DNA from 4 places in the Saccharospirillum sp. HFRX-2 genome. Region 1 is predicted to be linked to each of the others. Evidence: predicted binding sites of a transcription regulator. Region 1 holds the regulator's gene; each other region holds the start of a gene.
The links. The regulator LexA, encoded in region 1, represses DNA repair genes until DNA is damaged. The targets are predictions, from matches to a motif close to TACTGTNTANNTANACAGTA.
Positions count from the first base shown of each region.

Region 2: the regulator LexA is predicted to act here: its motif matches at 963-982, upstream of imuA (translesion DNA synthesis-associated protein ImuA).
Region 3: the regulator LexA is predicted to act here: its motif matches at 1,094-1,113, upstream of recN (DNA repair protein RecN).
Region 4: the regulator LexA is predicted to act here: its motif matches at 1,071-1,090, upstream of ABMA60_RS10310 (PA0069 family radical SAM protein).

Region 1 covers NZ_JBEBMU010000006.1:14,548-16,751, reverse strand. Annotated here, with positions in the region: gene rnhA (ribonuclease HI) at 1-62, shown strand, start outside; gene dnaQ (DNA polymerase III subunit epsilon) at 64-810, shown strand; gene lexA (transcriptional repressor LexA) at 830-1,438, opposite strand; gene ABMA60_RS12885 (alpha/beta hydrolase) at 1,513-2,204, shown strand, end outside.
Region 2 covers NZ_JBEBMU010000002.1:254,627-256,830, reverse strand. Annotated here, with positions in the region: gene ABMA60_RS07740 (metalloregulator ArsR/SmtB family transcription factor) at 1-32, opposite strand, end outside; gene ABMA60_RS07735 (CLCA_X family protein) at 107-889, opposite strand; gene imuA (translesion DNA synthesis-associated protein ImuA) at 998-1,660, shown strand; gene ABMA60_RS07725 (Y-family DNA polymerase) at 1,653-2,204, shown strand, end outside.
Region 3 covers NZ_JBEBMU010000001.1:947,417-949,620, reverse strand. Annotated here, with positions in the region: gene dnaK (molecular chaperone DnaK) at 1-227, opposite strand, end outside; gene grpE (nucleotide exchange factor GrpE) at 319-909, opposite strand; gene recN (DNA repair protein RecN) at 1,137-2,204, shown strand, end outside.
Region 4 covers NZ_JBEBMU010000004.1:66,426-68,629, forward strand. Annotated here, with positions in the region: gene ABMA60_RS10310 (PA0069 family radical SAM protein) at 1-1,012, opposite strand, end outside; gene ABMA60_RS10315 (hypothetical protein) at 1,194-2,102, shown strand; gene ABMA60_RS10320 (LysR family transcriptional regulator) at 2,084-2,204, opposite strand, start outside.

The sequences.
Region 1 (2,204 bases):
GGAACGAACGTGCCGATGCGCTGGCTAATCAGGGCGTCGACGACATTATTAAGCGAGGTTGATATGCGACAGATTGTACTGGATACGGAAACCACCGGTCTGAGCCCCAACAAGGGCGATCGCATCGTCGAAGTTGGGTGTGTCGAACTGGTCGGCCGTAAACATACTGGCCGACACTTTCACTACTACATCAACCCGGAGCGCGACATTCCCGAAGAAGTGATCGCCGTTCACGGCATTGATAATGAGAAGGTTAAGGACGCGCCTAAGTTTCGCGATATCGCTGACGACTTCTGGCAGTTTGTCGCGGGCGCTGAACTAGTCATCCACAACGCCTCCTTCGATATGGGCTTCCTGCAAATGGAATTTGATCGGTTGGCCGCCGAAGGTGACAGCCGTTTCGGTCGGTTGGACAGTCATTGCACCGTGCTCGATACGCTGATGCTGGCGCGTGAAAAACATCCGGGTGCCAAGGCTTCACTGGATGCGTTGTGCAAACGCTATGGTATCGATAACGGCCACCGTACACTGCACGGCGCTTTGCTTGACTCGGAGATTCTTGCTGACGTCTATTTGATGATGACCGGTGGCCAGACGGCACTGATTCTGGATGAAGAACCCCAGTCCAATAATGAAGAAGTGAGTTTTGATGCCAGTGCGGTGATGGCGGCTGGAGAGCGCTTGGTCGTTATTGAGCCGACGGCCGCAGAGCGCGAAGCGCATCTACAGATGCTGGCGATGATTGAGAAGAAATCCGGCACCGCGCCCCTGTGGAATAGCTCGAATGAGCCAGAGGCGCGACCGGAGTGATGCGTTTGCCGGGCGGTGCTTAGTGCAACGTCCGGCGAATAACGCCGACGTAGAGACCTTCGATGGCAAAGTCGTCCTGTTCCAGGTCGATCTTGATCGGATCAAAGTCGGTATTTTCCGGATAGAGCGTTACAATGCCGCCTTCGCGTTCATAGCGTTTGACGGTGACATCTTCACCGACTCGAGCAACAACGATATCGCCATTGCGGGCTTGATCGGTCTTGTGAACCGCGATTAGATCGTCTTCCAGTATGCCGATGTCTTTCATACTGAGCCCCTGCACCTGAAGCAAATAATCGGCTTTGGGGTTGAACAGACCGGAGGGAATTTCGACGAATTCCTCAATCTGTTCCTGGGCCAGAATAGGGGAGCCGGCAGCAACACGGCCGACGACGGGAATGCCCGCTTCGGCTTCGGATTCCGGCAGTCGGATACCGCGTGAGGCACCGGAGACCATCTCAATAGCCCCTTTACGGGCCAGGGCCTTGAGGTGTTCTTCCGCCGCATTGGGAGATTTAAAACCGAGCCGTTGGGCGATTTCTGCCCGGGTCGGTGGGTAGCCGGTGGCGCCAAGGTGCTCTTTAATGATATCCAGCACCTCTTGTTGACGAGCGGTCAGTTTCAGCATAGTGTCGCCCTGTTTTTTTATACAGTAGCTGTGATTATATACAGGCTACGCTCACTGTAAAGGACTCTAAAGGCTTGAAAAGTAGCAGTGAACTTTTCCCGGTGGCTTTGGCCAGTGCGGAATTCAAAGAAGGCGTCTACGAAGATGTCTATTCCCTGAAACCCAACAACAGCACCGACAAAACCGTCGAGATTGCACTGGTGCGTCTGCATCAGGAAAAAGTGACCAAGGCGTTGCCGCTATTGTTGGTTCACGATGCGTTCTACAACCACTGGCAATGGTTGGATTATGGCGTTGGCGGTACCGCTGGTGAGTTGGTACGTCAGGGTTACGATGTCTGGCTATTGGATTGGCGGGGCCATGGTTTGTCATCGCGCAACCAACGACCGCAAACCAATACGCTGGACATTATGGCTGAGTATGATCTGCCGTCCGTGTTCGCGTTTATTGAAGAACGCTGTGGCCACAAACCAGCCGTTGTTGCTCGCGGCATGGGTTGTGAGTTGATCAGCCGAACTCTGGCCTACGGTGAGACGCTGCCGGAGCTATTGTTCGTTAATTCCCACCAGTTACCGCCACGTCGCCTTTATTGGTTACCCGGCGCCAAGCTGATTCAGCGCATTCGTCTGCTTAAAAGCGCCTGGGTGAAAGGGCCGGGCGAAGAAATGGAAGTGCGGCAACTGTTTCGTCAATTGCTGAAAAAAGGGGGTTGGTTTGGTGGTTGGAAGACCACTGGCGGCCAGGCTATTCGTCCATCGCTGGATGC
Region 2 (2,204 bases), on a different contig from region 1:
AGCGATTTGTAAAAAGCTAAGGGTGATAACATGATGCGCCTCCTGATATGCGAAATAACATATATATGAAATTTCGAATGTCAAATACTAGTTGTGTTCAGGAGGTCTATGACTGTTGCGATTGTTGCTTCAGAGCGTTGCCCAGCCGCTTAAAGTAATGACTGAACGCCAGCTTGATCCGTTCGCGCTCCTCGCCTTTTGGATAAAGCCCTGCCCGGGCTTCGGCCGACGTACGACTGCCATACACCAGAAAGCGATTCTTGATGCTGGCATCCTCAACAAAGGCTTCAAAGGCTCGGGCGCAGAGCTCTTCCGGCTGACTGTAATAAAGCTGGCCGCGCTCGCGATCGGCCTCGGCAGCCGCCTGAAACAGCGCACTCGGTTGCGCCCCGTCGGCATCCAGCAATACGGCTTGATAGCAGCCAAACAACTGCTCATTCAGGGCGTGCGGCCGCATTGCTCGACTGTCCAGCCAGGCGCGCGATCCCATTAGGCTCGAGGGTGGATCAATAAAGGCTTTGTCGGTGATGTAATGGTCGAAGGCATGAAACCATTCGTGAGCGATGCTGCCGGGGCCGGCGTTTTTGGCCAGCGCAAAGGCTCGAGTGGCGGGCATATAGTGCGCCGCCACACCCAACTGACCGCCCAGGCCGTATTCCAGCGACAGGGTGCCGCGCAGGCCGATCAGCAGTTCATTGCCGCCCAGAATAAGCATTAGGTCGCACAGCGCATCGTAAAAGGCGGTCGCGGCACGGTCGCGTTCGTCCGGTTTAACCCAGCGACCCAGGCGCACCGAGCGAAAATCGAAGCGGCGGCGAATGTCTGCAAAGCCGACTTGTTGCCCACTGCGATGATCCGGGCCGCGTCGTTGCCACTGTCTGTTACTCATTCAATCAAGGACTCCAAAGCGTCGGTTACAAATTCTGACGGCTGTCGGCTGGCAAAGTAAAACGTGCCAATTATACTGTATTTATATACAGTATTTGTGTGCAGTTTCATGTCTCTACTGACGACCCTAACCGAACGCGGTGACCTCTGGTCCGGCCAGCATTGGCGGCAAAATCAGATCGCCGCACTCAGTACCGGCCTGCCGGAATTGGACGCTATTTTACCCGGCGGTGGCTGGCCCGCTGCCGCCATGACCGAACTGTTTTACCAGACCGCAGGCCAAGGCGAATTACGCTTGCTGTTGCCGACACTGGCGCATCTGAGCCAGACCGATGTCCGTTGGCAGGTCTGGTGCAACGCCCCTTTTCGACCGCACGGTTCGGCCCTGGCTCATTGGGGGCTGCGCCTGGATCGTCTGCTGCTGTGCCAGGCTGACAGCGAAACGGAACTGAGCTGGACGCTGGAACAAAGCCTCAGCAGTGGTGGCAGTCAGGCGGTATTGGCCTGGGTTTCCCAGCTCGATCCCCGGCGCTTGCGGCGCCTGCAACTGGCCGCTGAAAAAAACGCGGTGCCGCTGTTTTTACTGCGGCCGGCGCGTTTGCAGCAGCAGGCGTCCATGGCCGCCTTGCGACTGTTGATCGAACCAGACAACAACGAACGTCTGCATTGCCGTGTGCTTAAACGTCGTGGCGGCTGGCCCGGCGCCGATGTTCGGTTGTCCTTGCCTTTAGTCCGCGATGCCAACGTCGCGCAGGACGACGACCATGGCTAAAACCGTCCAACCGCTGTGGCTCTATCTGCATTTTCCGCTCTTGGCTCTGGAAGCCCGCTTTGGTGAGGTTGCACAAACACGACCGGTATTGCTGACCAGCAGCGATGGCCGCAGCGTACAGCAATGCAATGCCCTGGCGCGAAGCGAAGGCGTTCAACCCGGTATGAGCCTGCGCACCGCCTACTGTCTGGTCGATCAGGTTGCTCAGGCGAGCTATAGCGCGCAACTTGAGGCTACTCAATTGCGGCATCTGGCGGTGCTTTGTTACCAGCATTGCGCGGATATCCGGCTCTGTTCGCCGCTGGGTTTGAGCCTGGAAATCGGCTCCATGCTGCGTTGGCACGGCGGGCTCGAAACCTTTATCGAGGCTCTGGACAGTTCACTGCAGCACAGTGGCCATAACTATCAGTTGGCGCTGGGCCATACACCGCTGGCGGCGCGCTTATTGGCGGAGAATCACCAGAATGGGCGGCTTATCGATGCCGCCGCCGAGCAACAGCAGTTGGGCAAGCTGTCGATCGACCAATTAGCCTTACCGCTGGAC
Region 3 (2,204 bases), on a different contig from region 1:
CGACGACCGATCAAACGCTTAACAGCGTAGAGGGTGTTGGTTGGGTTAGTGACGGCCTGACGCTTAGCCGGTTGTCCGACCAGCGTTTCATCATCATCGGTGAAGGCCACAATGGACGGGGTGGTACGATCGCCCTCGGCGTTTTCGATCACCTTCGCCTTGTCGCCTTCCTGAATGGCCACACACGAGTTGGTGGTTCCCAAGTCGATGCCTATGATCTTGCCCATTTTAACTGACACTCCGTAGTTCGTTTAACTGCTTGCTTGGCTATATGTGAGCGGCTGTTTCGAATTCAAGACCCTGCGCAGTGCAGGGTTATTAAGCGGTCTCATTAATACTCTGACCGCCACCACCGGAACCTTTGCTGACCATCACCATGGCCGGGCGTACCAGACGCTCGTGCAGGGTGTAGCCTTTTTGCATCACGGCGATAACGGTATTCGGCTCAACATCCGGGTTTTCAACCATGGACATGGCCTGATGCAGCTGAGGATCAAAAGGATGCCCCTGAGGATCAATCGCTTCGACATTCAGCTTATCGAAGGTATCGAGCAGCCCTTTCAGGGTCATCTCAACACCTTCTTTTAACGGTGCGATCTCATCGGTCTCAGTTTCGATAGCGGCCAGCGTACGTTCAAGATTGTCCGCTACCGTCAGCATTTCCTTGACCAGTTTTTCCTGCCCAAACTTGTGAGCATTTTCGACGTCTTTTTCTACCCGGCGACGCAGGTTGGCCATTTCAGCTTCAGCACGCAGGTATTGCTCATGATTTTCTTTCGCCTGCTGTTGAGCAGCAGCCAACTGCTCTGCCAGCTCAGACGTAGCAGCCTCATCAGCGGCGGCTTCCGGGGCAGCCTCTGTCGGCGCAACGTCTTCCTGGGTCTCTACTGATTTATCTTCGCTTGCCATCATCGGATCCCAAATTTAAATATTCCGAACTTATCCGGCCGTGACCGGGTGATAAAACCACCCTCCACACTGCATCAGTGCGAAGTGATTGGTGAGTTAGCTGGCCGAATTAATTGGGACTTGACCTGCTATTTCAAGGGAATAGCACCGCTGTTAATAGCGCTGCTTGAAATCACACCAAAAACACTGTACATATAGCCAGTATTCGACCTACCTGGGGAGCACCCATGCTGCAGAGTCTGGTTATCCGTAATATCGCCATTGCCGACAATATCGAAATCGAATGGCAACGAGGCATGACTTCCATTTCCGGCGAAACCGGTGCCGGCAAATCCATCTTGCTCAACGGCTTATCACTAGCGCTGGGTGAACGTGCCGATTCGGGCATCGTGCGCCACGGTGAAAAACGCGCCGAGGTCACCGCCAGCTTTCAGGTTGCCCGTATTCCGGCGGCGCAAACCTGGTTGTCAGAACGCGATCTGGACCAGGGCGACGACTGCATTCTTCGCCGCACCGTTTCCGCCGAAGGCCGTTCACGCGCCTACATCAACGGCCAGCCTGTTCCGTTAAGCGAACTGAAGGCTCTGGGCGAATGCCTGATCGACATCCACAGCCAGCACGCCCATCAATCCCTGTTACGCATCGATACCCATCTGCGCCTGCTGGACGAATACGCCGGCCAGGAAGAGCTGCGCCAGTCAGTCCGCGAAGCCTGGATCAGTTGGCAAGGCCGCGCCCGCAAATATCGCCAGCTCAAAGACAACTCCGATGAAAACGCCGCGCGCCGGCAATTGCTGGAATATCAGGTCGATGAGCTGCAGCAGCTGGCCTTACAAAGCGGTGAAGTGGAGGATCTGGAACAGGAGTTCAAGCGCTACAACCAGACCGAGAATCTGGTCAACGAAAGCTATGCCGCTCGACAGTTGCTGGAAAATGAAGACGGCAATGATGCGCTCTCCGCGTTAAAAAACGCCCTGCAACGACTGACCAGCCTGGAAGATCCCCACCCGCGCTTAACCAACGCCATCGGCCTGCTGGAAAGCGCCTTAATCCAGGCACAGGAAGCCAGCGGCGATCTGGACAGCTACCTGGAAAGTTTCGAAGTGGATGCGGCCCGAGTACAGGAAGTGGAAGACCGTCTGGACCGTATTCACAGCCTGGCCCGCAAACATCAGATTCGCTCAGAGGCGCTGCCTGAGCACAGCCAGGTATTGTCCGAGGAGCTGCACAGCCTGACCACCGACGCCGAAGATCTGGAAGGCATGGCCGAGGAAGTTAAACAACTGGAAACCAAA
Region 4 (2,204 bases), on a different contig from region 1:
CGGTCTGGTTCAACCCCAACTGACGACAGGCGCGTTTAAAGCGCTGACTGAGCAAGTCGGCGTAAACACCCTGGCCGCGCATGCGCTTGCCAAACTCACTCTGGTACAGCTTGCCGCCGCGTAAATCCCGAATACGCGCCATCACATGCTCAGCCCGGTCCGGGTAATGGCGCTGCAACCAGTCTTCGAATAATTCAGCGATTTCCAACGGTAAGCGCAGCAGTATCCAGCCGGCTTGTCTGGCGCCAGCACCTGCGGCGGCTTCCAGCAGTGCTTCCATTTCGGCATCGTTGATAAAGGGAATCATCGGCGCCAGCAGCACACTGGTGGGTACGCCGACGGCGGTCAGTTCGCGTACTACTTTTAAACGCGTTGCCGGCGAGGCGGCGCGCGGTTCCAGTCGACGTTTTAAATCGTTATCCAAAGTAGTCAGGCTGACACTGACGCTGCACAAGCCATCGGCCGCGAGCTCAGCCAGCAAATCCAGATCGCGCAGAATCAGCCCGCCCTTGGTGATGATCGATACCGGGTGGCGATAGTCGCGCATCACTTCCAGCAGTTCGCGGGTGATGCGGCGCTGTTTTTCCAACGGCTGATAAGCATCGGTATTCATGCCCAGCGCAATCGGCTTGCAGCGGTAATTGGGCTTATCGAGCGCTTCGCGCAGGCGGTCGGCAGCGCCGGTTTTGGCGATCAGCCGGGTTTCGAAATCAAGTCCGGGCGAGAAATCCCAGTAGGCGTGCGTCGGCCGGGCAAAGCAATAGATGCAGCCATGCTCGCAACCCCGATAGGGATTAATCGACTGCTCGAAAGGCACATCGGGCGATTGATTGGTGCTGATGATGGTACGCACCTTTTCATCGTCGACCTGGGTGGCCAGGCTGTCTGGCGTAAGGTCATCATCCGGGTCCAGCGGCCAGTCATCGCTGGCCGCCTCGATGCGCTGGGGCTGATAACGATTGGCCGGCTGGGCACCGGTACCACGGGTTTTAATGCGATGATCAGCAGACATGGTATTGGGCTCTTGCTGGATTATTGCTGGTAAGTCTGGTGCCAATATTGCCATCAAATACTGTCTATTTATACAGTATTTTCGCTGTGACCAGCGCCGGTTTAAGGCAAGGCCGTCGGTGTACAACACAAGACTCGACAGGCATAGTGGCGCCTTCGTATACGACCTGAACCAAGCCTCGATGTCCCTCTTCTCCTGGATCAACAAGTGGGGGCTTACCGCCCTGTTGCTGATCGGCCTGCCGTTTCTGTTTATGGAAGGCCCGCTCAGCCGTGACGCCGCGCTCGACCGTGCGCTTTGGGATTTGGGCCATATCATCTATTTTGCGCTGGCCATCACCGCTTTGCGCTCCCGTCTGGACATGCGCACCTGGCCGCACTGGCTGGCGATCAGCCTGGCCGTTTTTATCCTCAGTATCATGCTCGAATACCTGCGCTACGACGTCGGTCATCAACAGGACTGGAGCGATATCGAGCGCAATCTGGTCGGTGCCTGGCTGGGTATTTTCTGGCTCAACAAAGGCACGCCTCAGGTATGGACCGGCCGCGTCATCGCCACTGGGCTGTTCGCGCATCAGCTCAGTCTGGTGCTGCTGGCAGCGCTGACCATCTATCGGCTCGACGCTCAACTGCCGCGCCTGGGCAGCTTCGAAACCGATTACGAACTCGACTGGTGGCAAGGCGCGGTCAGCCTCAGTGAGGAACGCGCCTGGCAAGGCCATCGCAGTTTGGCGGTGGAGCTGGAACCGGGTGAATACCAGAGCGCGCGCATGATTACGCCGCCGCGTGACTGGTCCGCCTACAGCCGCCTGTCGATGGCGGTCTATAACCCCAAACTCACGCCCTTAACGCTGACGGTGCGCATCGACGACCACAACAGTCTCGACAGCAATGTCGCCTTTGGGCAACGCTTCAACGAGAGTTTTATCGTCGAATTCGGCTGGAATCTGGTGCAGATTCCATTGCACCCGCCGCAGGATTCCAAAGCTGAACAGTTGCTCAACTTAAGCGACATTGCCCGGGTGGAAATCTTCGCTGTCGATCTGGAACAACCGAGCCGCATCCACCTCGATCAGCTGCGTCTGGAATAACCCTGGGCGCCCGCCAAGCGCTGCTCGCACAAGGCAATAAAATCGCGCGCCAGCGCGGAAGGGTCGCGATCTCGGCGATGGAACAGGCCAACCTGACGCTCA